Regions from separate parts of the Brevibacterium sp. H602 genome, predicted to be linked through region 1. Evidence: predicted binding sites of a transcription regulator. Region 1 holds the regulator's gene; the other holds the start of a gene.
What was found. The regulator LexA, encoded in region 1, represses DNA repair genes until DNA is damaged. The targets are predictions, from matches to a motif close to TCGAACANNTGTTCGA.
Positions count from the first base shown of each region.

Region 2: a site for LexA is predicted at 3,281-3,296, ahead of ACSBQT_RS11800 (DUF222 domain-containing protein). Genes of this name have one in related genera too.

Region 1 is NZ_JBPIZD010000011.1:75,423-90,118, reverse strand. Features, by position in the region: gene hflX (GTPase HflX) at 1-61, shown strand, start outside; gene ACSBQT_RS10130 (ATP-dependent DNA helicase) at 58-2,028, shown strand; gene lexA (transcriptional repressor LexA) at 2,095-2,850, opposite strand; gene ACSBQT_RS10120 (LysM peptidoglycan-binding domain-containing protein) at 3,085-3,423, shown strand; gene ACSBQT_RS10115 (histidinol-phosphate transaminase) at 3,562-4,740, shown strand; gene hisB (imidazoleglycerol-phosphate dehydratase HisB) at 4,737-5,333, shown strand; gene ACSBQT_RS10105 (hypothetical protein) at 5,330-5,932, shown strand; gene hisH (imidazole glycerol phosphate synthase subunit HisH) at 5,929-6,612, shown strand; gene priA (bifunctional 1-(5-phosphoribosyl)-5-((5-phosphoribosylamino)methylideneamino)imidazole-4-carboxamide isomerase/phosphoribosylanthranilate isomerase PriA) at 6,671-7,408, shown strand; gene ACSBQT_RS10090 (SseB family protein) at 7,413-8,267, shown strand; gene ACSBQT_RS10085 (M20 family metallopeptidase) at 8,314-9,660, shown strand; gene ACSBQT_RS10080 (AbgT family transporter) at 9,710-11,356, shown strand; gene ACSBQT_RS10075 (VOC family protein) at 11,363-11,569, shown strand; gene ACSBQT_RS10070 (NAD-dependent epimerase/dehydratase family protein) at 11,668-12,648, opposite strand; gene ACSBQT_RS10065 (TetR/AcrR family transcriptional regulator) at 12,784-13,473, shown strand; gene ACSBQT_RS10060 (DUF1844 domain-containing protein) at 13,584-13,955, opposite strand; gene infC (translation initiation factor IF-3) at 14,234-14,696, shown strand, end outside.
Region 2 is NZ_JBPIZD010000014.1:15,195-29,890, reverse strand. Features, by position in the region: gene ACSBQT_RS11820 (Dyp-type peroxidase) at 1-847, opposite strand, end outside; gene ACSBQT_RS11815 (copper chaperone PCu(A)C) at 816-1,409, opposite strand; gene ACSBQT_RS11810 (hypothetical protein) at 1,789-2,484, opposite strand; gene ACSBQT_RS11805 (hypothetical protein) at 2,552-3,145, opposite strand; gene ACSBQT_RS11800 (DUF222 domain-containing protein) at 3,375-5,084, shown strand; gene ACSBQT_RS11795 (N-acetylglucosamine-6-phosphate deacetylase) at 5,167-6,408, opposite strand; gene ACSBQT_RS11790 (S9 family peptidase) at 6,650-8,665, opposite strand; gene ACSBQT_RS11785 (hypothetical protein) at 8,880-9,560, opposite strand; gene ACSBQT_RS11780 (ATP-binding protein) at 9,692-11,260, opposite strand; gene ACSBQT_RS11775 (response regulator transcription factor) at 11,257-12,009, opposite strand; gene mnhG (monovalent cation/H(+) antiporter subunit G) at 11,999-12,394, opposite strand; gene ACSBQT_RS11765 (monovalent cation/H+ antiporter complex subunit F) at 12,384-12,923, opposite strand; gene ACSBQT_RS11760 (Na+/H+ antiporter subunit E) at 12,920-13,633, opposite strand; gene ACSBQT_RS11755 (Na+/H+ antiporter subunit D) at 13,633-14,696, opposite strand, start outside.

The DNA of each region.
Region 1 (14,696 bases):
GACCGAGCTCGTCGACGAACTGCGCGAATTCCAACGTCCGGACCTGGTCATCGACGAGTGAAGGCAGTCGACACCCTCCTCGAATCCGCTGTCGGCGCCATCGGCGGATCGCCACGCGAGGGTCAGCAGGAGATGGCGCAGGCGGTCGCCTCGTCGCTGGACAAGGGAATCCATCTGCTCGTGCAGGCGGGAACCGGCACCGGCAAATCTTTGGCCTACCTGGTGCCGGCGGCCGAGTACGTCACCCGCACCGGCGGGAAGGTCGTCGTTTCAACGGCGACCCTGGCCCTGCAGACGCAGATCATCCACCGCGACCTGCCCCGGCTGTTCAAGGCCGTGAAGAAGGACCTCGATCCGCTGCCCCGGGCGGCACTGCTCAAGGGGCGCCGGAACTATGTGTGCAAGCACAAGCTCGCCGGCGGGTACCCCGACGAGGGCGAGGGCATGCTCTTCGACCTCGGTGCCGACGCCGAGGCGGGACGCAAACCCACCGAACGCTCCGGGCTGGGGGAGGAGATCCAGCGGATCCGCACCTGGGAGAAGACCACTGACACCGGCGACCGCGACGATCTCCTACCCGGCGTCAGCGATCGTGCCTGGTCACAGGTGTCCGTCAACGCCTTCGACTGCCTCGGTTCGAACTGTCCGCTGTTCACCGAATGCTTCGCCGAAATCGCCCGGAACAATGCCGCCGAAGCCGATATCGTCGTGACGAACCATGCCCTGCTGGCCATCGACGCCTTCGGGGAATCGAACGTGCTGCCCGAACACGATGTCATCATCATCGACGAGGCCCACGAGCTCAAGGACCGGGTCACCAGCGCCCTGTCCGGGCAGATCAACACGAGCATGCTCTCGGCCGCGACGAGTTCCGTACGCAAACACACCACCGTCCAGGACGGCGTCGTGTCTCTGCTCGACTCCGCCGCGGCGGCACTCGAACGTGCGCAGACCTCGGTGCCCGAGGGGCTCATCCTCCACATGAGCGAGACGCTCGGACTGGCTCTGGCGCAGATCCGCGATTCTGCCCGCCAGATCATCAACGACATCGGCGGCAAGACCGAGGAGGCCGACGCGGGCCGGCAGATGGCCAAGGCACGCTGCCAGGAGATCTTCGAACTCGCCGAACGCTTCTGCGACCCGGGAAAGAACGACGTCATCTGGCTGTCGCGTTCGACCTTCCGCGAGAAGGAGACGACGAATCTCGTCGTCGCACCCTTGAGCGTGGCCGGGACCATGCGCAACGGCATCTTCGAAGAATCCACGGTCGTGGCCACCTCGGCGACTCTGTCCCTGGGTGGCAACTTCGACGCAGTGGCAGCCTCGTTGGGACTCTTCGGACCCGACGCCCCGAAATGGGACAGCCTCGATGTCGGATCACCCTTCGACTACGGCAAACAGGGCATCCTCTATGTCGCCTCCCACCTGCCCAAGCCCGGACGCAGCGGACTGAGCGTAGAAGCACTGACCGAACTCGAACAACTCGTCGAATCCTCGAACGGCGGGGCACTGGGCCTGTTCTCCTCCCGGGCGGCGGCCCACGCGGCAGCCGAACACCTGCGGAAGAAGTTCGATTTCCCGATCCTGCTCCAAGGCGATGACGGCCTGCCGGCGCTGGTCTCTCAGTTCACAGCCGACGACCAGACCTGCCTGTTCGGAACCATGTCACTGTGGCAGGGAGTCGATGTGCCGGGACGGACGAACCGCCTGGTCATCATCGACCGTCTGCCGTTCCCCCGTCCCGACGACCCGCTCATGCAGGCGCGGGCACGCGATGCCGACCAGCGGGGAGTCAACGGATTCATGGCGGTGTCGGCCACGCATGCCGCCCTGCGCCTGGCTCAGGGAGCCGGACGCCTCATCCGGTCGACCAAGGACAGGGGAGTGGTGGCCGTGCTCGACTCGCGGCTGCGCTCGGCCCGGTATGCCGGGTTCCTCGTCAATTCGATGCCGCGGATGTGGCCGACGACGAATTCCGGCCTCGTCCGCAAGAGCCTGGCGAGGCTGGCCGAAACCGACGAAGGATGACACAAAGGCCCGCGACCGATTCGGTCGCGGGCCTTTGCGTTCAGACTGCGGAGAGCCGACGGAAGATCAGAGGCGGCGGATGACGGCGACGACGAGGCCCATGATCTGCGCGTAGGTGCCGTCGATGGGTTCGTAGTTCTCGTTCTGCGGCATCAGCCACTGCTGACCGGCCTTGCGTTTGAGGGTCTTCACCGTGGCCTCGCCGTCGAGGAGGGCGGCGACGATCTGACCGTTGTCAGCGGTGTGCTGCTTGCGCACCACCACCCAGTCGTCGTGGCAGATGGCGGCTTCGATCATCGAATCGCCGACGACCTTGAGCAGGAACATCTCACCGGAGCCGACGACCTGGGTCGGCAGGGAGAAGACATCGTCGACTTCCTGCTCGGCCAGGATCGGGCCACCGGCGGCGATGCGTCCGACGACGGGCACCTGCACGGTGTTGTTGGCGAGCTCCTCGTACTTCGCGCGCTCTGCCTCTTCCTCTTCGAACGGATTGACCACTTCGATCGCACGCGGGCGCTTCGGGTCGCGGCGGACATAGCCGAGGCGTTCGAGCTGGGAGAGCTGGTGGGCGACGCTGGAGAGGGAGGCCAGCCCGGCGGCCTTGCCGATCTCGCGCATGCTCGGCGGGTAGCCGTTGGTCACGACCGCGCGTTCGATGGTCTCAAGCACGAGACGCTGACGGGGAGTGAGGCGGAAGTCGCCCTCACCGGATGACCCCTCAGGGATCTGGACGACGTCGTCATCGGTGCGAGCGGCAGCGATCTCGCTGGCAACATCTTCGTTGCGAGGCCTGCCTCTGCCTCGTTTGTTCTGAACCATTGCTCGTTCCCCTTCGTTCTATTCCCTGCCGCTGAACGCCGTGATCTCCGCTTCGGAAATTCTCGTGTCAGTGCCGACTGAGATGGTTCTGACAGATCAATCAACAACGCTGGTTCCCTCTCATTGTCGCATAGATGTTCGAGTTGGACTGGACATTTGTTCGATTGGCATGTTGAATAGAACAGACGTTCTACCGATTACTGGTGGAATCGTACGAATGAAAGAGGTAATGCGATGTCTGCACAGAACACCGAGCTGCACCTGACCCCTCGTGGACGCCAGGCTGTGCGCCTTCTCCGGACCCTGCTCGTCGCTCTCGTCGTCATCGGCGGAGCGGTCCTCCTCGCCACCCAGTCGTTCTCGGCAGCTGCCGTCGCCGAATCGGAGACGGAGAGCATCGGCATCGACGCCGAGGCAGTCGTCGTCGGTGAGGGCGAATCGCTGTGGACCGTGGCTTCGAACCTCGGCATCGACCGCGACACCCGCGATGTCGTTGCCGATATCGTCGAGCTCAACCACCTGGACACACCGACGGTTCACCCCGGCCAGACCCTCGACGTCCCCGTCCGCTGAGGTCGGACCCTGCTCGACCGGCAGGGCGCCGGCCCGACCGGCACCGCGCTGACCCGTTCGATCGGGTGAGCCGACCGGCGTATCTCGATGCCCGACCCGCCGCCCGGGCGGCGGGGGCCTCTCGGTAGAATGATCGCCGTGGGAAACATCGACTCTCTGCCAGTGCGTTCAGACCTCGTCGGCCTCAAGCCCTACGGGGCTCCGCACCTCAATGTGCCGGTCCAACTCAACGTCAACGAGAACGCCTATCCGCTTCCGGACGTCGTCGCCGACAGTATGCGCGCCGCCGTCGACGATCACTTCGCCGGACTCAACCGATATCCCGATCGCGAATTCACCGCACTGCGCGAACACCTCGTCACCTATCTGGACGGTGTGAACGAACGCGCCAGAGACTCCGTCGACCTCGACCCCTCCATGATCTGGGCCGCCAACGGCTCGAACGAAGTGCTCAGCCATATCGTCCAAGCCTTTGGCGGACCGGGCCGCACCGTCGTCGGCTTCACCCCCTCCTATTCGATGCACCCGCTCATCACCACGGGCACGGGTGCCGAATGGCAGCACGTCGAACGCAAGGACGACTTCACCCTCGACGCCGAGACGGTCGCCGCCGAGGTGGCGCGTGCGAACCCGGACATCGTCTTCCTGTGCACCCCGAACAATCCGACCGGGACCTCGATCGGTCTCGACGTCATCGAAGCCGCCTACGACAACTGCGCAGGGATAGTCATCGTCGACGAGGCGTATGCGGAATTCTCCCGTCCCGCCAAGTCTTCGGCGATGACTCTGCTTGAGGGCCGGCCCCGCCTCGTCGTCTCCCGCACCATGAGCAAGGCCTTCGCCTGTGCCGGCCTGCGCCTGGGCTACGCCATCGCCGCACCCGAGCTCATCGACGTCCTCCGCCTCGTCCGCCTGCCTTACCACCTGTCCGAGGTCACCCAGGTGCTGGCCTGCACGGCACTCGAACATGCCGAACTGCTGCTGGGCAACGTCGACCGACTCATCGACGCGCGCAATCGGATGTCCAGCCACCTCGCCGAGGCGGGCTTCACCGTCCACGACAGCGATTCGAACTTCGTTCTCTTCGGCAACATCGCCTCACCGGCCGATCTGTGGCAGAAGCTCCTTGACCGCGGAGTCCTCATCCGCGATATCGGCATCACCGGCCACGCTCGCGTCAACGCCGGCACCGAGGAGGAGACCGAAGCGTTCCTCAACGCCATCGACGACATCCTCGCCGAATCCCCGGACATCCTCGCGGATCGTCCGCAGTCTCCGACCCCGTCATCAGCCGCCCCGACGAAAGGCACTCCATGAGGCAGGCCCAGAACTCACGCACCACGTCCGAGTCCACGGTGTCCGTGTCCGTCAACCTCGACGGCACCGGCACTTCGAACATCTCGACGAGCGTGCCGTTCTTCGACCATATGCTCACCGCCCTGTCGAAGCACTCGATGATCGACCTCGACATCACCGCCACCGGCGACACGCACATCGACGTCCACCACACCGTCGAAGACACCTCGATCGTGCTCGGCCAGACCCTGCGCGAAGCTCTCGGCGACAAGGTCGGCATCCGCCGCTACGGCTTCGCCGCCGTGCCACTGGACGAGGCCTTGGCCCAGTGCGTCGTCGACGTCTCCGGTCGCCCCTACTTCGTCCACGAAGGCGAGCCCGAAGGCCAGCAGTACCACCTCATCGGCGGTCACTTCACCGGTTCGATGACCTCACACTCGCTGGAATCGATCGCCTTCAACGGCGGACTGACCGTCCACCTCGACCTGGTGCGCGGTCGCGATCCGCACCACATCGTCGAAGCCGAGTTCAAGGCCTTCGCCCGCGCGCTGCGCGAAGCCGTCGAAACCGATCCGCGCAGCAACTCCGTTCCCAGCACCAAGGGAGTCCTGTGAGCACGACCGTCATCGTGACCCCGTTCGGGGTCGCCCAACAGCTGGCCGCCGCGTGCGTGCTGTCGAACATCTCAGGCACCATCGTGCCGATCGGCGAGTTCAGCGGAATCGTACTCGCCGACACGGATGTCAAAGCCGGCAACGAGGCGGCCGCAGCGATCTCGAAGCTCGCAGGCAAACATGAGGTCCTCCTCCTCGTGCGCAGCGAAGAGCAGATCGACGCCGGCCACTTCCGCCACGGCGCCCGAGAATCCGATGTGCCGGCCGGGCTGGCGCTGAAGAACCTGCCCGATGTGCTCGAAGGTCTCCTGCTCGAAACCGTTGCCGCAGAGGACGTCGAGGGCAATATTCCGACCTCGTCGATGACGAAGCTGCAGGCTAGTGCAGCCACGATGAGCCCTGGCCGGGCCGCCATGGCACGCACCGCTCTGCTGTGGATCATCGCCGCCGTCCTCGCCGGACTCGTCATGGCCTTCGGCATTGCTCTGGCCCTCGGCGGGAACACCACCGCCTGGGTCGTCGCCGCACTCGGTGCCATCGTCCTCGGGTTCTCCCTGTGGAGGATCTGGTCGGTGCTGAGCAAGGGGGCGAAGCGATGACGACTGTCGCCGTCCTCGACTACGGTGCCGGAAACGTCCGTTCCGCCGTTCGTGCGGTCGCCGCGGCCGGTGCCGAGGTCACGCTCACGGCCGATCACGATGTCATCAACGACTCCGACGGACTGCTGGTTCCGGGCGTCGGCGCGTTTTCGGCCGTGATGGCCGGACTGGAGGACGTCGGGGGAGTCGACCTCATCCGGGCACGCCACGAACAAGGGCGACCGCTGCTCGGCATCTGCGTCGGCCTTCAGGTGTTCTTCGCCCGCGGAGTCGAACACGGAGTCAAGACCGAGGGCATCGGTCTGTGGCCCGGAGCCGTCACCGGCCTCGAGGCACCGGTCATCCCGCATATGGGATGGTCGAAGGTCAACGCTCCCGCAGACTCGGCCATGTTCGACGGCATCGGTGACGAACGCTTCTACTTCGTCCACTCCTACGCTGCGACCGAGCCGCCGGCGAACGCGACGGTGACGACCGCCCGCCACGGCAATGACTTCATCGCTGCTGTCGAAGACGGAACCACCTGGGCAGCACAGTTCCATCCCGAGAAATCCGCCGAGGCGGGCGCCAAGCTCCTGCGCAACTGGCTCGCCTCGTTCGCCGCCGACAGCAGCCCGGGCAACGGTTCGGGCGGCACCGACAGCTCCGGCACCGACCCCACAGACTCACTCAGCTCCTGACCGAGCACACCGACTATGGTTGCCTCAAACCCCGTGGCACCCTGGCAGAAAGGTCACAATGACAGACAGTTCGAACAAGCTGGTCCTCCTCCCCGCCGTCGACGTCGCCGACGGCAAGGCCGTCCGCCTCGTCCAGGGCGAAGCCGGAACCGAAACCGACTACGGTTCACCCATCGACGCCGCTCAGGACTTCGAGAGCCGCGGCGCCGAATGGATCCACCTCGTCGACCTCGATGCCGCCTTCGGACGCGGATCGAACTCGGATCTGCTCAACCAGGTCGTCAAGGCAGTGGGGATCAAGGTCGAACTCTCCGGTGGCATCCGTGACACCGAAAGCCTCGAACGTGCACTCGACACGGGAGCCGAGCGCGTCAACATCGGCACCGCCGCCCTGGAGAACCCCGAGTGGACGGCCGAGATGATCTCGCGCTTCGGCGACCAGGTCGCCATCGGCCTCGACGTGCGCGGAACCACCCTGGCCGCCCGCGGCTGGACGGAGGACGGCGGCGACCTCTACGAAGTCCTCGCCACCCTCGAAGCCGCAGGCTGCTCCCGCTACGTCGTCACCGATGTGCGCAAGGACGGCACCCTGCAGGGCCCCAATGTCGACCTGCTCAAGGATCTCGCGCAGAAGACGGACTCTCCGATCGTCGCCTCCGGCGGAGTCTCGAGCCTCGACGATCTGCGTGCCCTCCGTGAGCTCGTGCCCTTCGGCGTCGACTCGGCGATCGTGGGCAAGGCACTCTACGCCGGCAAGTTCACTCTGGAAGAAGCCCTCGACGTCGCAGGACGGTGAGTCTGTGAGCACGCACTCGCACGATCCGGGCCACCCTCACGAGTCGGGCCAGCCGCATGGGCCGGACGAGCCCCGGTCCGCCGCGTCTGATGCCCAGGCGGGCGACGCCCATACCCCGACGGATTCCGCCGGACAGGCGTGGGAGGGCCGGGATCTCAAACCCAACCCGTTCTCCGGTGACACCGGGCTGGCGGATGCGGCCCTGTTGGAGGCCCTGACCCAGGTCGCTCATGCACCCCTGGATCCGGCCGCCCACCAGCAGGTCGTCGCGGCACTGTCCGGGGCCAGGCTCTATGCCCCGATCGTGCCGATGGTCGTCGATCAGGAGGTCGGAGAGAACGGGCTCATGGCCGACAACTCCTCGGAGATGGCGATGGTCCGCCTCCAAGCCGAGGACGGCCGCGAGTGCACTCCAGGGTTCTCCGGAATCCCACCGTTGACGGCGTGGCATTCCGGCGCCCGTCCCGTGCCGATCGAGTCCGAACGGCTCGTCCTCGGGGCGATCGAGGCCGAGTCCCAGCTCGTCGTCCTCGATCCGGGGGCCGAGTCCTCGTTCCTGCTGCGCCGCCCGGCCATGTTCGCGTTCGTGCAGTCCCAGCCCTGGACTCCGTCCTGGGCCGACGCCGAGGTGGCCGAGCGTCTGCGTGCCATCGCCGAGTCCTTCCCGTGGCTGGCTCGGATCGGTGTGAGCCCCGGCAGCAACAGTGTCCACCTCGGTGGTCCGGAGCTCGGCATCACACTCGGTGTCGACTCCGATGTGCCGCCGGAGGAAGTGCGCCGGTTCCAGGAAACTGTCGCCGGTGACGAGGACCTCGTCGCGAAGATCGACTCTCTGGCCATCCGCCTCGTCGAAGTCTGACCGTTCCGGGCGTGTCAGATCGGCAGGGCACCTATGCTTGTGACCCATGAGCGAAATCCGTGACCTCGGCCACTCGACCGCACCGGACGACAGCTACCTCGACGAGATGGCCAGACAGACCCGGGCTCGGGCCGAGCAGGCCGCCGAGTGGGTCTCTGACTTCACCGGTGCCCCGGTGACGAGCCGGTCCGGCATCGCTGCGGGACTGGACGCCGCGGAGGGCGACCTCACGAGTCTGCTCCACACCATCCATGATCTCGCCGAGACGGCCTTCGAAGAGTTCGATTCGGTCGCCGCGATCGCCTCGGTGTTGGAGAAGCACGGAGTCGATGTCGAGACCGGCCTCTACGGTGTGAAGACCACACTGCGGGCGACGACGGGATCCGGCCACGGTCGCACGATCGCGATCCTCGCCGAATACGATGCCCTGCCCGAGATCGGGCATGCGTGCGGGCACAACATCATCGCCACCGCCGGAGTCGGTGCGTTCCTGGCCCTCCATGCCTTGTACGAGAAGGACCCCGACGCCGTGCCGGGCACCGTCGTGCTGTTGGGTACCCCAGCGGAAGAAGGTCATTCGGGCAAAGAGGTCATGGCCCGGGCCGGTGCCTTCGACGGAATCGACGCAGCCATCATGGTCCACGGCTACGGCTACGACTGCGCCGACCAGGTGTGGCTGGGACGCCGCCTGCTCAAGGTCACGTATTCGGGGGTCGCCGCCCACGCCTCGGCGCAGCCGTTCATGGGGCGCAACGCCCTCGACGCGGCGAACCTCTTCTATCAGGGACTTGGCCTGATGCGGCAGCAGATGCCGCCGATCTCCCGTCTGCACGCGGTCATCACCGACGGCGGAACGAGACCGTCGATCATCACCGAAACCGCCACCGTGCAGTGCTACGTCCGTTCGAAGTTCCCTGAGACGCTCAAAGAGCTCTCCGACCGGGTCGAGGACGCGGCAAAGGGTGCCGCGCTCATGACCGGCACCGGCGTCACTGTCGACTGGGACGAACATCCGCCGTCGCTGCCCGTGCGCACGAATTCGACGCTGACCGCCCGTTGGGGCGAACACGAACAGGCGCGCGGTCGCCAACCGCTTCCCTCCGGAGTGCTCGACGAATCGATCGCTGCGTCCACGGACTTCGGCAATGTCTCCTACCGGATTCCCGGCATCCATCCGCTCATCAAGACCGCCGACGCCGAGGTGGCCTTGCACACTCGTGAATTCGCCGAGGCAGCGCAGACCCCGGCCGCCGAAATTGCGGCACTCGACGCAGCTTACGGTCTTGCGTGCACCGCACTGGACTTCCTCGTCGACGATGCTCTCGCCGCCGAGGTGACCGAAGAGTTCACCCGCGACGGGGGAGCCATCGACGTCGAGCACTTCTTCGACTGAGATCGTCCCGCCGCACCCAGACCTGATCCATCGAAGAGAAGGACCGCTCATGTCGACGACAGATGGGAAAGTCGGTTTCGGCCAGCGCACGCTGGACTGGATCGAACGCATCGGAAACAAGCTGCCCGAACCGTTCACACTGTTCCTCGGGCTCTTCATCATCACCGGCCTCGTCTCCACGGCGATGGCCATGGCCGATGTCACCGTGGCCATTCCCGGCGGCGACGAGACCGTTGCGATCAAGGGACTGTTCACCGGGGAGGGCCTGTCGTGGCTGACCACGACGATGGGCGACAACTACATCGGGTTCCCGCCCTTGGCGACGGTGCTGCCGATTCTCCTCGCCGTCGGTGTGGCCGAGAAGTCGGGAATGCTCGCCGCGGCCGTGCGCATCGCCTTCGGCAAGAGCCCGAAGTGGCTGCTGCCGTATGCCGTCGGCTTCGTCGGGGTGGTCGGGTCGATCATGGCCGACTCGGCGTTCGTTATCATCCCGCCTTTGGCCGCGCTCGTATTCAAAGCGGCAGGACGGCATCCGATGGCCGGGCTCATCGGCGGGTTCGCCGCCACCGGTGCCGGCTATTCGACCTCGATCGTCCCGACGAGCCTCGACGCTCTGTTCGCCGGGATCACCACCTCGGTGATGGAGACCCTGCCGAACACCGATTACACCGCGGTCAACCCGGTGTCGAACTACTACTTCAATATCGCCTCGTCGATCGTGCTGGCCGTCATCGCCGGATTCATCATCGACCGGCTGATCGAACCGAACATGGTGCGCAAGGGAGTGCCCCGCGAATACGCGAACGGCTCGGGAAGCGGTCTGGCGCGCGAATACCAGGCACCCGACAGCCCCTACGGTGATGCCTCGGTGAAAACAGATGGATCCTCTGAATCTTCGAACGATGAATCGTCCACCGAGATCAAGGCCGAACTCGAACCCGAGGAGAAGAAGGGGCTGATCTGGGCGGTCGTCTCGGGTCTCGTCCTCACCGCAGTCTTCCTCTTCGCGTTCCTACTTCCATCGTCTCCCTGGCGGAACGAGGACGGCGGATTCCTCCCGGAGTCCCCGCTGCTGTCGTCGATCGTGTTCATCGTCTTCGCCTACTTCATGCTCATGGGCGTCGTCTACGGCATCGTCGTGCACACCGTGAGGTCGATGAACGACCTCGTGAAGATGATGAGCCAATCGATCATCGACATGATGTCGTTCCTCATTCTCGCGTTCATCCTCGGCCAGTTCATCGCCCTGTTCAACTGGACGGGAATCGGTTCGTGGATCGCCGTCGCAGGTGCGTCGGGGCTCGAGGCGATCGGGCTGACCGGGTTCGCCGCGGTCATCGGCTTCATGCTCCTGGCCAGTGTGCTCAACCTGTTCATCGTCTCCGGATCGTCGATGTGGACCCTCATGGCTGCCGTGTTCGTCCCACTCTTCGCCCTGCTCGGCTACGAACCCGCGTTCATCCAAGCCGGTTTCCGCGTCGGAGACTCGGCCACTCAGGTCATCACCCCGCTCAACCCGTACATGATCGTCCTCCTCGGCCTCGTCCGCCGGTATGAGCCGAACGCCGGGTTGGGCACGGTCATCTCTCGGATGTTCCCGTTCGTCATCCCGTTCTGGCTGGCCTGGGCCGTGCTGCTGGGCATCTGGTTCGTCTTCGACCTGCCGTTGGGCCCGGGCAACGGGATCCGTCTGTGAGGTCCGATTGCCCATGGTGAGTCGAATCAGCGATCTTATCGTCAAAACCCCAGACCCAGCTCGGCTGAGCTCGAAAGACTTGTGGCTCTGGGTGCGCAGAAGACTGATGTCGTGCCGTCAGGAAGCTGGCATGTTCTCGCGGATCCGGACGGCAACAAGTTCTGTCTCATGGCGAAGCGCATCCCAGCCGAGCCGGAAGACTTCCATGACTGAGTCCCAACCCAATCGGTGACAGAAACAGCAAACGACCATGCAGTTCTGCGGACTACTGTCGAAATTCCGAGGTCAGAGGACTTCGTGACGTTTATGCCTCAGAGCATCTGTCGCACGCCCTCGCGCCAGTCGGTTGTGCCGACAGCTTCGGCCAAATCACTGGAGGCAATGACGCAGGGTTCGTACCAGATCGGTGCCAACTGGTTGAGCTCATAGAAGGAGCGTTCGAAAGCGCCGATGGCACGGGTCGCCCAACGCGGGACTGAGACCGGACGCTTGTGCTTCTTCCCCACGACGTCAGCGGTGAAGTCGGCGATGTCGGCCAATGTCGGATTTGATGCCGGTGCGATCCCCAGCTGATGCGTCCCCGCGGGGACGCTCTTGAGATCCTCAGCCGCCTGGATCATGGCAGCCGCGTGATCGGCGATGACGGTGATTCCGTGCGGGACGTCTGTCCGTGCCGGCACCATGGCCCGGCGCCCGTGAGAGATCGGTTCGGTGATGCACATCCGCACCACCGACGACCATTTCTCTGCGGTCCTGCCGAGCAGATCGCCCGCGATGACGCTCGCACTGGTCGCTGAGTGAGCGTCACGTGCTTCGATGAGTCGCTGCCGGATTCGTCCCTTATCCTCCACCGGAGCGAACGGGGAGGTTTCAGTGATCGGGGTGCGCAGTCCGGCGAAGGCGTAGACCGACTCCGGGAAGACGACAGGGATGCCGAGGTCCGCGGCGGTGTCCAGAATCGCCGCATCGAGGCGGGGGAGGACTTGCTCCCATTTCCGACTGTCATAGGGAGCGTGTGCGCAGGCGAAGATCGCATCGACTCCCGTAGCGGACTCGGCCAGCTGAGCGCGATCACTCGCGTCGGCCTTGATGTGGGTGGGAGCGCTGACAGTCGTCGTGCCAGCCGTGGACGAGGCTTCCGACGGGGCGGTGGTGTTGGTCGCTCCGGATGAGGTGCTGGATGAACCTCTGCCGGAGCGGGTGGCGATGCGGACGACTGTGCCTGATGCGATGAGCTGAGCCGCGATCTCCGAACCGATCTGACCATTGCCGATGACGAGTGCTGTTTTCATGACGGATCCCTTTCGATACCTCCGAGTGATAAACGAGAGCAGTGCTCTCTCGAATCAGCGTAGGCCTCACGCGTTGACAATTCAAGAGCATTGCTCACTGTTGTCATCATTGCTCTCGGATCGTAAGGTGAAGCCATGACTGAAACCCCGCGGCAGCGCGCCCGCATCGAGACGGAAGCGCAGATCACGGCCATCGGCAATCGCATGATCGATGACGAGGGCGTCGACGGGCTGTCGCTACGAGCGATCGCCCGTGAGCTCGGAGTCGTCTCCAGTGCGGTGTATCGGTACGTGAAGAGCCGGGACGAACTGCTGACGATCCTCATCCGCGACGCCTTCTCGCAGATCGCCGATGCTGTCGATGAGGCTCTGGCTGGGGAGCGGAGCGTGCAGGTGCTCGCGCTGGCGATGCTTGACTGGTCGCGCACGTATCCGAATCGGTGGGCGCTCATCTACGGCACTCCGATCGACGGGTATGAGGCTCCCCGTGAGGAGACTGTGGTGCCGGGAACACGCATCATGGTCGCCTTGGCGTCCTTGGTGGCGGAGTCAGCGACCGGCACCGAGGCGGCCAACGGAGCTGGCGCGGCCCGGGGCGCGCAGAGTGCCGAAGCTCAGGAGCTGAGCGCGACGCTCGAGCCGCTGCGGCAAGGTCTCGACGAACTCGGCCTCGACTACGAGGACTCCGTGATCTTGGAGACCATCACGGTCTGGGTCGCCATCGTCGGGCTGATCAACGGTCTGCGCTTCGGCCAATTCGGGCCGGGATTCGAGCGCCTGGAAGACGATCTCATGTCCGGGGTGGTCAGCCGCCTCGGCGCGTAAATCGGTGAACGTCTGCGGGCAAGGGCACGGCAGCCTCGGCGAATGAGGATATGACAACGGCCCCCGATCGATGATCGAGGGCCGTTGCGTGAGTGGTCAGCGGGGGAGTGTCAGCGGACGGGGCCGGTGAACTTCTCTCCGGGACCTTCGCCGGGGGCGTCGGGGTATTCCGAAGCCTCACGGAAGGCCAGCTGCAGGCTGCGCAGTCCATCGCGCAGCGGGCGGGCGTGGTGGTCGCCGATCACGGTAGCAGCACCGGTGACGAAGCCGGCCAGTGCGGTGATGAGCTTGCGGGCCTCATCGAGGTCCTGGAGGTCGGCGCCGCGACCTTCGGCGGTGTCCTCGGCCAGGCCGCACTTGACGGCGGCAGCGGACATGAGGTGGACGGCGCTGGAGGTGATGACCTCGACAGCGGGGACCTCGGCGATGTCGCGCGTAACGTCGGCGATCGCCTCGGCGGGAACAGATTCTTCAGAACTCATGCCTTAAGCTTGACATATAAATCAATGCGGCGATCACACCAGGGCTTCGATGTGCGAAGAGTCATGAAGCGTAGTACACTGGTAGCTGGTGCGAAGCGGAGTCTGTCTCCCACCTTGATCGCGAAGAGCGATCGGGTCCAAAGATCTGTCCTTCGGACGTAGTCCGAATGGGTGCAGATCGAGGTGTATTCACTGAACGTACGTCTACCGTACTGCTCGTGTGTGCAGGCTCCCTTGGCATGTGTCAACGGGAGCCTTTTTCGTTGTCACGACCACATTTGAGCAAAAGGAGTGAACACATCAGCGAGACGCGCATCAATGACCGGATTCGGGTTCCCGAGGTCCGGTTGGTCGGACCCAATGGTGAACAGGTCGGTATCGTTGCCATTCGCAAGGCACTCGATCTCGCCGGTGAAGCCGGCCTCGACCTCGTCGAGGTAGCCCCACAGGCGAAGCCACCCGTAGCCAAGCTCATGGACTACGGAAAATTCAAATATGAATCTGCCCAGAAAGCCAGAGAAGCCCGGAAGAACCAGGCGAACACTGCGCTGAAGGAGATCCGCTTCCGTCTCAAGATCGACGAACACGATTACGAGACGAAGAAGGGCCACGTCACCCGCTTCCTCGAAGGCGGCGACAAGGTCAAGGTCATGATCATGTTCCGCGGACGTGAGCAGTCCCGTCCCGAGATGGGCATCAAGCTGCTCAACCGCTTGGCCGAAGATGTGTCCGATCTTGGCT
Region 2 (14,696 bases), on a different contig from region 1:
GCGCTCCGAGGTCGGCCGGCGGCTCCCCGCGAGCGGAGAACACCGGGTTCGCGGTCTTCGTGCCCTGTCCCCAGATGATCCGCGCGAAGTCCTCGGATCCGGGTCCCGGATTCGCCGTGCCATCGAGCTGACCGAAGAGATTCCGCTGGGTCTTCCCCTCCCCCGTGCTGCCGTAGGCACGTCGGAATCCGTCCCGCTGCCAGGCCACCTCGGCGAACGAGCGCGAATCCTTGAACAGCATGCGCCGAGCATGTGCCAAGGTCAGCGGGTCGTCGCCGCAGAACTGCAGGAGCAGGTCGCCCTTGCATCGGTCCTCATCGAGGCGATCGATCGAGAACGCCTCCAAGGGCTTGAGCCAGTCCGGAACATGCTCCTTTCCGGCCAGGGCAACCAGCCTGGCTCCGAATCCGAAAGTCACTGTCAGCCGGGCAGGGTCGACGGCGAGTTCGGATTCGGAGTCGGCCAAGGGCGCCCGCCCCTGCGTCAGCGCAGCCGCATCCGCGGTGAGGAGCCGCAGCCAGCGCACCGCCTCCGCGGCCTTGGTTCCGGGCTTGAGCGTGAATGCGATGAAGTGCCCATAGGCCTGTGGTGGGGTTTCGACCCCGGATTGATGAGTGCCGTAGAACGGCACGGTCTGCGGCCCATTCGCGCCATCCAGATCTCGCCGAGGCGGCCCGCCGTCACCAACGCTCGTGCCCTGTGATCCGGGACCGCGGCCGAGCGCGAATCCGGCCGTGGCACCGACGACGCCTGCACCGCCGGCCGCGGCCGCCGAGGTCAGGAGACCTCGGCGGCTGAAGCCGGGGCGACCGGACTCAGTGGTCACCGTGGTCGCCGTGGTCGTCACTGGAGCCTTCGGCTTCACCGGGCGCGTAGTCTTCCTGAGCTCCGGAGTACTCCTTGGCCACGGCTGTGACCTCGACGGTCTCGTCGTCGGCGGTGACGAGGTCGAGCTTGATCTGCTCGCCCGGCTTGATCGCCTTCTTCAGCCCCATGATCATGATGTGATCGCCTCCGGGCTCGAAGCGGAGGCTCTCTCCCGCCGGGATGGTGAAGCCGCCCTTCTTCTCCTGCATGGACATTCCGCCCGAGCCGTCGCCTTCGGTTTCGTGGAGTTGGACCATCTCCGCGTCCGCGTATTTCGCCTCGACGAGGTTGATGTCGGCGTCGGTGTTGTTCTTCAGCTCCCCGAAGACTGCGGTCATTCCGTCGTCGGCGGCCTTGACCCAAGCGCCGTCGAAGCTGAGCGCTTCGGCGTCGACTGCGCTTTCCGAGGATTCCGCCGAGGCGGAGCCGCTGCCGTCGGTCTGTTCCGAACCGGCGGCCCTGCGGTCGTCTTGGCCGCAGCCGGCCAGGCCGATGGCGACGGCGATGGGCAGGGCAAGGGCCAGGGTGATGTTCTTTCGCATGATGTCTGCACTTTCGTCATTCAGGTGCAGTCGAGAGCACGTGTCGGCGCGCCGCGGTCGCCTACTGGCGCGGGCAGTCCCGCGTGTCCTCTGTCGTCAGACGACGAGGATCTTCGGTCGCAGAGTCTCTGCTGCTCGAAGCTGCGGGCGCTCAGCCACACCGCGTTCGTATGCCTGCGCGCAGCTCGTGCGAGTGCAAGCGTGCAGGGCACGTGCTGGCTGGGATGCCGGAGCACGTGTCTTCTGCGCGCAGCGGTGTGCGCGGACGTGTTCGACTGTCACCGAGGGGCGGCCCGCCGCTGTCTGGGCGGTCACCCGAAGATGGATGGTCACCCGGGAAACCAGGTGTGGGTCGGCGCTGCAAACGCCGATTGGGATGTCAGCCGAACGCGGGAGGGCCGCGGCGGTAGTTCGGGCCGACCACCGCCGATGTGACCGGCTGCGGCACCCGGAACGAAGCGCAGAGCTTGCAGAACGGTTCGTCGGCCAGGACTCCGGCCGCCTCGGCGAGGGCTCGCAGTGCGCCGATCACCGGGCCCAGGGCCAGCTGCAGAATGCTGAGGACGATGTCCTCACCGCGCTTGAGGATCACGGCGGTGACGAGGACGGCGACGACGTGTGCGATGACCATCCCCACCGAGGTGGCCCCGTGGCTCGCATGTCCGAGAGCGGATGCGGCAGGACCGAGGTCAAGGGAGCCGGAGGCTGGGACGATGTGTCCGGCGTGGGCGTGGAGGGCCGCCTCGGCGGAGGTGGATCCGGTACCAGCGGCCCCGGCCTGCCCGCTTCCGGATTGAGCGGTTCCCGCGTGGGTCCCCGCATGGGCGAAGGTGTGTGCGGACCAGCTCATCGTCAGGTGCATGAGCACCTGTCCGAGGCCGAGCAGACCGGCCAGAGTCAGGTAGCCCAGACGCCTGCCGGCGACGATCATCGCCGCCCAGAGAACGAGAACGAAGACGACCACAATGCCCGGAATCGAGACGCCGCCACCGGCACCGAGGTGCATGAGCAGGGCCAGGAGGGTCGTGAAGAGGGCGGCGGCGAGCGCACGCACGGACTTCGTCCATCCGGTCATGGGCCCTCCTCTCAGCTCGCTCCCACATTCTACTCAATGTAGAACAATTTCGGGAAGGCGGCAGAGCCTACATCCGCAGCCAGGTATCGGCGGTCTTCTTGACCATGGCACCGGCATCAGCGGCAACATCGCCCCAGGCGACGAGGTTGCCATCGGGGTCAGTGGTGGAGTCGGAGAGGACGACGACGTCGAAGTTGCACACAAGACCCGCCATCGCCGAGGCGTAGACGGCTCCGGGGGTGCCCGCCGAGGAGGCGTTGGCATCGGCATCGCCTCCCGCCTGGGCGGCGGGGTCAGTGGTGACTTGGCCCGCTCCGGCCCCGGGCACGCCCGTGGTGGCGTCGGCGCCGGGCACGGCCGCGGTGGCGTCGGCTCCGGCGATGATGATCCGGTCGACGGAGAGGTCATGCAGACCTGCGGCCAGATCGTCGACGCCTTCGAACACATCCGGACTCTTGGACCGGAGCACAAGATCCTCTTCATCAGGGACGAAGATGCTCAGCTCCCCGTCGGGAGTGTCGGCGAGGTCGGCCTTCGTCGACGCGAAGATGAGCACACCGCCCACAGCGCGGGTGCGGGTGACGATATCGCCGAGGGTCTCCATGGCGTCATCGCTGGGGTAGCTGGCGTCGTCGGTGTCAATGAGGAGCAGGGCATCCATACTCCAATCGTGCCACGACCGACTGACACATTCGAAGCCGGTTCACCTCAGCTGCAGCCGACACCGCCCCTGACCTGCACTGATTCAACGAGGCTTGTCGATATTCTCGAACTGTGACGAACATCAGAATTATGTTCGAAACTTTTTTCGAGCATCTATAGCGTTCCACACATTATGAGCGTACACTGGATTCCAACAACAACGATGTTGGTGAACGGAATTCATCCCCATGACCCTCACTCCCGAACGCAGCTCCGATCATTCCGATCGGAACGCCGACAACTCCCCGCAGACCAGCGGTCACCCGCTGCTCGCCGACAAGGAGTGGGCAGATCTCAGCCGCTTCGCGCCCGAGGTCACCTCGTCGATCACTCAGCTGATGAGCCTCAAAGACGAGCTGCGCGCGTTCGATCGCCCCATGGGACCAGATCAGGCCATCATGCTCGCCGATGGGGTCGAGGCGATCACACGCATCAACGATGCATTGTCGACGCTCGCACTCTCCGTCTGCGAACGCGTCGGAACCCCCAGCGATTTCGGCGCCAAGTCGACGAAGTCGCTCATCGAGAATCGATTCAACCTCACCGGCGCGGAGGCGAACCGTCGGACCGATATGGCCAAGAACCTCGGCGGACGCGTCGACATGGCCGGACAGGCTCTGCCGCCTCTCTACCCAGTCGTCGCAGATGCCCTCCATGCCGGCACGATCTCCGCCGCCCAGGCGTCTGTCATCGAAGACTGCATGCGCAAGCTGCCCACGTGGGTCAGTCAGGCGGTCCGCACCGACGTCGAGACGCGCTTGGTCGACAACGCACCCAAGGTCCGTCTCAAGGATCTGCGCGAGATCTTCGGCAAGCTCATGGGCTATATCGACCCGGACGGCGCAGAACCGAATGACTCGGCCGACCGCTCTGCGTACAACATGTCCATGCGTTCCAAGGCCAACGGCGACTGGGAGCTGCGTGGACTGCTCGACCCCGTCACCGGCGGCACTCTCAACGGACTTCTGACCTCACGAATCCAGTCTGCGGGAGAAGACGACAAGGCCGGTGCCGATAACGCTGGTGCCGAATCAACAGCCGCAGACGGGGCCGATGGAGCGATAGGCGCATTCGGTTCCGCGACCGCGGGCAATCCCGCCACTGCGACCGCTGCTTCTGAGAGAACGAACTCGCCGCTTCCTGACAAAGAGCTGCTGGAGATCGTCGATGCGGTGCTCTCCGGTGACCGGTATGACGCGAAGCGAGTTCCGGAACCCGATCTCAACGCAGTCCGCACGACCCGGACTCCGGCCGACGTCCCCGGCGTCGGTGTTCGTGAGGACGGCGGTTTCGTCGACGTCAGCGCTGAACAGCCCTCGGCGCGCGAATGGATCTACGAACGATTCGCCGGCCTCGTCACGACGATCGACAAGCAGCGGACGACTGCAGGAGCGCCTTATGCTCTCGTCATCAACGCCATCGCCGAAGATCTGGCCAACGGCACGGGACACGGCACCACGGGCGCCGACAATCCCATTCCCATCACGGAACTGATGAGAAACGGCCTCAACGGCTCGCTGTTCTTCCACCTCATGAGCGACAAGGCCAAGACAATGCAGGTGGCCACAGAACAGCGCTTCGCCAATCGCAAACAGCTGGCAGTGATCACCGCCCGTGACCGAGGTTGCACCTTCCCTGGCTGCGATGCCCCTCCCGGTTGGTGCGACGCCAACCATGTGTGGCCGTGGGCACTCGGCGGCAAGACCGAGATCAACAATCTCGCGCTGCTCTGCAGCTATCACCACCACCTGCTCGACCGCACCGATTGGGACACGGTGATGCTCTTCGACGGGCGACCGGCCTACATACCGCCCGCCGCAAAGGACCCGGCTCGTAAGCCGATCCTCCACGCCCGCTTCATCGCGGACGACATCGTCGACTCCCTGTTCGACAAATAGCCTCCCCCGCTTTCAGGGGACAACTGTGCCCACTTTCCAAGTTCAGCCGGATTCAACTCGGTTCTGCCATGTTCGGCTGGGTTCAGTCCCCCAACGAAGAGGCCCGGATGCTCATGTCCTCATCGAGCAGCAGGAGGTCAGCCGACATTCCGGGAGCCAACAGGCTGCCCGCACCGGCGGCACCGGCGGTACCGCCCGTCGCATGCAGAGAATCGCCCGACTCCGGCATTCCGCCCCCCGCACGCAATGGAACGAACCCTGCGGACTGCACAGCGTCGAACGGACTGAGTCCCACCTCGGCGACTGCCCGCTTCACAGCCTCGTCCATCGTCAACGTGGACCCCGCGATGGCGCCCTGAGTGCCATCCGCGGTGACCAGGCGCGCTACCGAAGCCTTGACTTCGACGGGGAGCGAACCGAGGTGATAGCTCCCATCATGCAGGCCGGTCGCCGCCATGGCGTCAGTGATGAGAGCAAGGCGCCCGGGCGCGAGTTCGTGGAGCATACGCGCGACCGGGGCGACGACGTGGACGCCGTCATTGATGAGTTCGACGGTGACGTGCTCGGCCTCGGCCGCGGCGAGGACCGGTCCCGGAGCACGGTGATGGATTCCGGGCATCGCATTGAACGCGTGGGTGAGGATGCTCGCCCCCATTTCGAAGGCCTGCGCGGCCAGCGCATAATCGGCAGCCGTGTGACCGACGGCCACGCGCACCCCTGCCGCAGAGAACCGACCGATCGCATCGAGAGCACCGGGAAGCTCGGGAGCGATCGTGATCTGCGAAAGAGTTCCATCGGCCGCCTCGAGGATCGCTTCGACCGCCTCCGGAGTCGGCGATGTGAGCACTTCGGGCGCATGCGCACCTTTGAAATCCGGGGACAGGAACGGGCCTTCGGCGTGCAGGCCCATGACCATGGCTCGCTCACTGACGAGTCCGGCGCCCGCGCGCAGGGACTCACACAGCCCCTCGATCGTGTCGGAGACGTAGGACAGAGCGAGCCTGCCGGTGCCATGGGCCCGGTGTACGTCGAGGATCGCATCGATCCCCTCGCTCCCGTCCTCGGCGCTCGCACCGCCCGCACCGTGACAGTGGATATCGACGAAAGCGGGAGCCACGTATCCGCCGGCGGCGTCGATGACATCAACTCTCGCCGAGGCGGCCCTGTCCTTCCAGCCGTCCCCGCGGCCCCGTGCCGTGACCGTTCCATCGGCGATCGCGATCCACGTGTCAGCGGTCTCCTCGGAGAACGTCGCCCGATCGCCGTCGAGGATGCGCGCATTGTGGATGACCGCCTCGGCGGGGATCTGTTCGGTCTGTGTCATCAGGGTCCTTCCATCGCTCTGCGAACGCCTCATTCAGGGTACGGAATCGGTTGGTGAATTTCCCCTTCAGAAGGGTCACGTCTAACAGGGTGTCGATCGGTGAGCAGTCCACGTGCGGGGTCTCGACAAATCGGCTGTCGGCTCACCGCAGGGCGCGGACGAGCCAGCTACCGCCCCAGCGCGGGGCCGGACGAACCGACTGCTGCCCCCACCTCAGGAAACCGACGAACCAACTGTCGGCTCACCCCAGGGTGCGGACTCGATTCGCGTCGATGCCGAGCACATGCGTATCGAGGAACGCGAGCACGGTGCGGTACCAGACCTCGGCGTTCCCGCGGCCGAGGATCCAATGCCCCTCGTCGGGGAAGTAGAGGAACCGATGCTGAGTGTCGCCATCGGCATCGAGCGGAGTCTTCGCCCGAGTGAGCAGATCCAACCACAGCTCCTGACCCTGACCGATCGGCACCCGGTAGTCCTTGTCGCCGTGGATGACGAGCATCGGCACTTCGATGTCATCGGCGAACAGGTGCGGCGAATACTCCGCCGACTGCTCCCGCATCGCCTGATCCCACGACGAATTGTCCGTCGTCCGTCCCATCGACGTGGTGTTCCACAGCGAGGCGTGGGTGACGATGCACTTGAACGCGTTGCCGGTGTGCCCGGCCACCCAGTTGGCCATGTACCCGCCGTAGGACCCGCCGGCCAGGGCGACGCGTTCGGAATCGATGTCCGCCCTCTCCCCTGCGACCTCGGTCAGCGCCATGATGTCTGTGAAGGGAGTGCCGCCGAGCTGCTGCTGACCGCGGTCGATCATCGCCTGCCCGTAGCCGGTGGAGATCGCCGGATCCGGCAGCAGCACCGCATAGCCGGCAGCTGCGAAGGGACCTGGGTTCCACCGGTAGGTCCAGGCATTCCACGATCCCCACGGTCCTCCGTGGGCGAAGACGACGAGCGGGTGCGGCCCCTCCCCCTCCGGCAGCACCAGCCACGCACGGATCGGCGTGCCATCCTCGGCACGGACCTCCACCTCGGTGAGGGTGCCTTCTTCCTCGAGCACCGTCGCCGGGTTCGCGAGCTCGCTGATGACCCCGGTTCCGAGGTCGACGGAGATCGGCAGCGGCGCGACATCGATCGCCGAGGCGGTCGCCACGACCGTGTCCTCGCGCAGAGCCAGCCCCGAGAACGAATACTTCTGATCGACTCCCCCGACCAGCCGCCGAGGCTGAGCATCCTTGATGTCACCGATGAAGATGCTGCCGCGACCGTGATCATCCGCGGTGGCCACGATGGTCGAACCGTCCACCCAGATCGGGGAGAACCAGAAATCACCATCCGGCCACACCGGATTCAGTTCCGCCGTCTCGAGATCGAGGACCATGAGTTCGGCCGCGAGGCTGGTCTGCGGAGTCCAGTTCTGTACGCGAGTGACCAGTGCTTTCGTCCCGTCGGGGCTGATGGCCTCGATGTCGAAGCTGTGATCGGCAGCCGGTTTCGTCAGACGGTGCAGTTCGGGTTCCCCGTCGAGGTCCACGCGCCAGATCTCACTGGCCTCGAGCTGCCCGGGGATCGGCTTCTCAAGCTGGACGAGGACGAAGCGGGCTTCGTCGTCGATGGCCCAATCGACCAAACGGCCGGACGGCAGAGACAGGTAGCGGAAGTCTAAGCCCGACGGGGCACTCAGCTCGTCACTGACTTCGGGAAAGTCGGTGGCCGCCTCATCGAGGGTGGCCACGGCCAGGGTCTGCCGGCCCGGCCCCAGATCATGATCCCAACGACGGACGGGGAAACCGGTGTGGAGGATTCCGCTGACCTTCGCGTCGCTGCGTTCGGAGCTGAATTCCTGATGGTCGTTTTCGTCGGCGGCCCACGTATGGACGGGGAACTCGACGATGATGGTCTCGCCCTTGACCTCGATGCGGGAGAAACCGCCCTCGTGATCGGCAAGCTTGCGGGCCTCACCGTTGTCCGGCAGCGCCCACAGGCTCGGAGATTCGGCATCCTTGCCGTCCTCGCCCTTGCGCTTGGAGGCGAAGACGATCGTGCCGTTCTCACTCAGCGCGGCCGGTCCCACGGACTGACCGCCGCGAGTGATGCGTCGGGGCGTCTCCCCGCTGATATCGGCGAGGTGGCTGAGGGAGGAATTCCCCTCGGAATTGAGAAACGAGTACTGGGCGATGACGCGGCCGCTCTGATTCGTCAAGAGGCCTTGCAGGCGGCGGGCGTCGAGGAGTCGGGTCACTGCGTCGTGGGTCGTCATCTTCCCATCCTAGATCCCCACGTTCGTTCCGGGGTGAAATCCAGAGAAACCTCAGATCGCCGAGGCGGTCGACCGCTATGATGACCGGTCGAAGTCACCGAGGCGGTCGGCCGCTGTGATGACCGACCCGGGTCACCGAGGCGGTCGACCGGATCGCGGGCGCATTTCCTTCGCGGGCGCCTGATCGCCACGTCGTTCGGCGCTCCCTGGCACGTCAGTGGAAACTCGGTGACGGAACCTTCTCACCATCGATCGTCACCGTCGGCAACATCTTCTTGAAGTCCTCCGCCACTTCGGTGTTCGTCTTCGGTGTGCGCATCTCGATGGACAGATTCACCAGGCGCCCGTTGATCTTGTAGCCAGTCTGCACCCCGAAGGCATAAGTCGGTTCGTTGTTGATAGCGAGGATCTCGGTCGGGCCGAGTTCACCCTGATAGCTCCAGAACTCGCCCGCGGCCAGCGACCCCGTCTGCTCGGCCAACACCTGTGAGTCCTGTTCGGAGAAGTTGTACCGCCTCTTCTGATCGACCACTTCCTGAGCACTGTCACCGTATTCGTCGGTGCAGTTGACGAGGATGGTATCGCCGCGAGTCGTGTCGTCGCCGTGGTTGAAGACATGGAACTGCTCGGTGCTTCCGGTGCTGTCTCTCCAGTCATCGCCGATCGCGAAGGTGACTTCGACCGGGCAGCTGCTGCCGAACGTCACGGAAGTCTTCGTCATCCCCTCGGGGATGCCGGCTTCGGTGGGCTTGCCCGTGGGCTCGGGTCCGGCGGTCTCCTGCACGCCGATGCGCACCGGCCCGGCGGACTTGTCTTCCGTGCGGACCTGGAATACCGAGCATCCGCTGAGGAGGACCGTCAGTGCGAGAGTGCCGGCGGCCGCGGCTCGTCGCACAGAGGCGGGTCTGCCCGAGGCAGGGTTTCCAGGCGCGGGCCTGCCCGAAGCAGGACTCCCTGAAGCGGGTCTCTTCGCCGCGAATATCCCCACTGAGGAGAAATCCGATGCTATGCGCCCAGTCACTAGTCTCATTGCTGGTCACCTTGCCGGCGACGGTCTGGGTACCCCGCTTCCGGGCCATTCTGATTCGGCTGAGCCTGCCCATACCTGTGCTGAGGCGTCTGCGGACCGGAATTGGGCTGGCTTCCGACAGGTGGTTGTCCGGCGGGCTGCTGGCCGACGTTCTGGGGTCCCGAATTGGGCTGACCGCCCGCGTATGACTGGCCGAAATTCTGCGGCCCGGAATTGGGCTGACTCCCCACAGGGGGCTGCCCGAAGTTCTGCTGACCCGAGTGCGGCTGACTTCCGACCGGCGGCTGTCCGGGCTGCCGCGGCCCGGAACTCTGCGGCCCTGAATTCTGAGGGCCCGAGTGCGGCTGGCTGCCGACCGGCGGCTGGCCATAACCCGGGTTCTGTCCTCCGCCGTTCGGGGCCTGCCGCGGCGGTTTGAACTGCGAATGCTGACCGGAATCCGGCGGGAACCCGCCGGAGACGGATTCGCCCGTCCGACGATTGACCAGGTTCCCGTCGACCCGCTCGAGACGACGCTTCGACGTCCGCCGCGGAGTGCCGAGGATCCGTCCCTGCAGTTCAGCCTCATTGGGCTGACGCGGAGGCAGGAATCCGGGCGCCTGCCGCGAATCCGCCTGCTGCACCGGCTGCACCGCATGCGAACCGGCAGCGACCCGATCCATATGATCCGACATCTGCGGAACGGTCACGGGTGCGGCATCGGCGAGGACAGGGAGGACCATGCGCACCGAGGTGCCCACGCCCTCCTGGCTGAAAAGCTGCACGGATCCGCCGTGCCGGGTGACGATGGCGCGCACGAGCGAGAGGCCCATGCCGGAGCCGGCGACCGCTCGCACACGTGAACCGCGGGAGAGCTCGTCCCAGACGTTCTCCTGCTCGGCCAGCGGGATGCCGCTGCCCGTATCCGCGACCTCGACGACGACCCAGCGGTGCCCGTCGATGATCTGCTCATTGGCGCGCAGCTCAACGACTTCGGCCTGCGACGAGTATTTGAGGGCATTGCCCAGCAGGTTGAGGATTGCGGTGAGCAGCAGATCCTCCTCACCGGCGACATCGGGCAGCCGCCACGGAGCACGGGCGACGGTCGCCACAATCATCCGGTCCTCGGCCCCCGGCGCCGTCGACGCATCCTCGACGGCCTGATGGATGAGCGCATCGAGATCGACGCGGGCGTATTCGATGATGCGGGTCTCGACGTCGGCGAGCTTGCGCAGATCGGCCAGCAGTCGGGCTACCCGGCGCGAGGACACGTCGACCTGCTTGGCGGCCGGCTCCACCTCGCTGAGCGTTCCGCCGTCGCGGACGACCTCGCGGATGCTCGCCGCCGAGGTGCGCAGCGCCGTCAGCGGATTCTTCAGCTCATGGTCGAGTCGGATGAGCATCCGATTGCGCTTTGTCATCGAATCCTCGGCCGCGGCCGTCTCGATGGATTCCCGCAGCGCGGCCTCACGCCTCTTCAGATACCGCCAGCCGAACCAGGCACCGACGGCCAGACCGCCGAGCACGATGACGAGCAGCAGCAGGAACAGCCAGACTTGGATCTCGAAGACAAGGAAGTTCGTCATAGACGGCTCTGTCCGTCCTCGCCGCGGACCTCACCGACGAAACGGTAGCCGCGCCCCTGCACGGTGGCGATCCACCGCGGTTCTGCGGCGTCCTCGCCGAGCACGCGACGCAGCTCGGCAACCCGGGAGTCCACGGCGCGAGTGCCCACGGCCTCTTCGAATCCCCACAGCACTTCGAGCAGCCGAGAGCGTTCGATGAGTTCTTCCTTGTGCACCATGAGGTACTCGAGCAGGGTGAAGCCCTTCGGAGTGATGACGAGTTCACGCTGCCCCAGCCACGCCCTGCGTCCGACACGGTCGACGCGCAGGCCGAAGCTGGACACGAGCACCGGCGCCGTGGCCAAGGGCGGCCCGTCATTGCGCGTGCGCCGCAGCACGGCACGGATGCGCGCGACGAGCTCGTGCGGATCGAAGGGTTTGTTGAGGTAGTCGTCGGCACCCTCTTCGAGCGCCATCGCCCTCTCCACGCCCTCGCCGACCTGGGTCAGCAGCAGCACCGGAACCCAGTTCTCCTCCTGCCGCAGGCGGCGCAGCACCTGCCGGCCGTCGGCTCCGGGCATGAGCACGTCGAGGACGCACACATCGGGTTTGTGACGATGGATCTCGTCGAGAGCGAGCAGTCCGTCGCTGGCAGGCAGCACCCGGAATCCGGAGCGTTCGAGGAACGGTACGACCGCTCCGAGGACGTCCGGCTCATCATCGGCGACTAAGACGAGTGGTTGGGGCTCGGTGTGATTGTCAGCCGTCATGGTGGTCTGTTCCGGTTCCTCTCTGGCGTTCCCAGGCGATCTCTCGGGCCTCGGCACGGTCGACCGCCTCGGCGAGTTCATCTCGGTACAGCATAGATCGACGCAGGTGTTTGGTGCGATATCCGGCGCGGCCGACCATATGGGTGGCGACGGGAATCGTCACGAGCTGGAAGGAGATGATGATCGCCAGAGTCGTCACCGTCGCCCAGGTCGGGAACTGGATCGCGATCGCCACAGCGACGAGCATCAGGCCCAGCACCTGGGGTTTCGCACTCGCGTGCATGCGCGAGAGTAGGTCAGCGAAGCGGACGAGACCGACCGCGGCGGCCAGGGACAGGACAGCTCCGAGGAAGATGAGCACGGCCGAGATGATGTCAAGAACCACGATTGCTCTCCTCTCCGTCGCCGTTCGAAATATGCTCGGCGTCATCGGGTCCCGGATCGGGTCCGGTGCCCTCGCCCTCTCCGCCGCTGTCGGCGTGGGCGTCGTAGGTGGGATCCGCGATCTCGGTGACGTCGTCGCTGGGCCGAGCCTGGGGCTCAGAGGCCGCTCCGGGACTCGGCTCGTCCGCGTCGCGGGGCATATGCCAATCCGAGGCGCTGAACTCGGACAGCGCCCCCGCCTCGGCGCCGGGAGTCATCGAATCGGACTTCGACACATACCGCGACACGCTCACCGAACCGACGAAACCGAGCATCGCGAGGACGATGAGCACGGGCAGCAGATCCGTCCGGTCGGACAGGGCCATATACCCGCCGAGGCCGCACATGATCGCCGCCAGCACGACGTCGGTGCCGATCATGCGGTCGAGGATCGACGGACCGCGGACGATCCGGAAGAGCGCAATGACGACCGAGGCGGCCAACAGCACCGAACCGGCGACGACGAGGGTGTGGAGGACGATCTCATTCATGAGCGGCCTCCTTCGGCCTCGGCCAGCGGATCCGGTCTGGCCCGCAGTGCGGCGAGGTCACGGTGCGAACCGAGTGTGCGGATGAGCAGCTCTTCGATGTAGTAGACCTGCGCTTTCGCCTTGCGCACCTTCTCATCGGAATCGCAGTCGAGGAAGTGCAGGTAGAGCATGCCCATGGCGCGATCGCTGTCGATGATGATCGAGCCGGGGATGAGGCTGGCGGTATCGGCGATGAGGGTGAGCACGAGGTCCGAGCTCGTTCGCAGATCGCAGGCGACGACCGACCCGGCGCCGACCGCTTTGCGGCGGAACGCATACCAGGCGACTTCGATGGAGGCGTGGAGGACCGAATAGAGGAACCACAGACCGAACACCGTCGCATGCCAGACGTTGAACCGTCCGGAGAGCACGACGGGCGGGAGGTAGAACACGCGCGTGACGACGAAGGCCAGCACGATTCCGGTGACCACGGTGACCACCGTGATCGAATCCCACAGCATCAGCCACAGCAGAACCAGTGAGACCACCAGCACGAGCTGCTGGATGAATCCGCGACCCCGGCTCATCCGTGCTCGGTTCGCCGGTGGTCGGTCCTGGCCCACTGCCCGGCCCTTTGCCGCTGCCCTGTCCTGGTCCATTGCGCGGTCCTGTGCCGCTGCGCGGTCCTGGCCGTCGGCTCCGGGCTGTCCCTGGTCTCGGTCGGCGCTCATCATTCATCACCTCCGAGCACGTTCGTGACGTAGTCGATCGGCGTCGAAAGGTTCTCGGCCGCCCGGTTCGACATGTCCCACAGAGGTTCGGCGGCGACGGTGAGAACGACGGAGGCGATCACCACCACCGAGGTGGCCACCACCATGGCAGGGGGAACGCCGATCTGAGAGGTCCACTTCTTCCCCGCCAGCAGCGTCTTCTTCCGCTCCGTGAATTCCTCGACGAGGTCCTCGTTCGGCTCCTCCACATCGGCCGGATCACGCCAGAACGCGAGGTTGAAGGTACGTCCGATGACGTAGAGGGTGAGCAGACTCGTCGCGGTGCCGGCGACGATGAGGACGGTCGGCAGCCACGCGTGGTCGTCGAAGCCGGCGAGGAAGAGTGCGACCTTTCCGATGAACCCGGAGAACGGCGGAATGCCGGAGAGGTTGAGCGCCGGGATGAAGAAGATGATCGTGATCACCGGGGAGAGCACCATGAGACCGCCGAGCGATCTCGTCGAGGTGGACCCGCCGCGCATTTCGACGAGGCCGATGGCCAGGAACAGCGCAGTCTGGACGATGATGTGGTGAACCGTGTAGTAGATCGCCGCGGACAGGCCGAAACTCGTGCCCAGCGCCACGCCGAAGAGCATATAGCCGATATGGGAGACCAGGGTGAAGGACACGATCCTCTTGATCTCCGACTGCGCGATGGCGCCGAAGATGCCCACGAGCATCGTCAGCCCGGCCGCGATGAGCAGCGGCACCCGCAGAGAGGAATCGGCGAACAGCAGGGTTTCCGTGCGGATGATCGCATAGATGCCGACCTTCGTCAGCAGTCCCGCGAAGACCGCCGTCACCGGGGCCGGTGCCGTCGGATAGGAGTCGGGCAGCCAGAAGGACAGCGGGAAGATCGCGGCCTTGATGCCGAAGCCCAGCAGCAGGAGGACGTGGAGGATCATCTGCACATCGGCGGGCAGGTCCGAGAGCCTCTCGGACAGCTGCGCCATGTTCACGGTGCCGCACGCTGCATAGATGACGCCGATGGCGGCGAGGAAGATCACCGAGGACACGAGCGAGA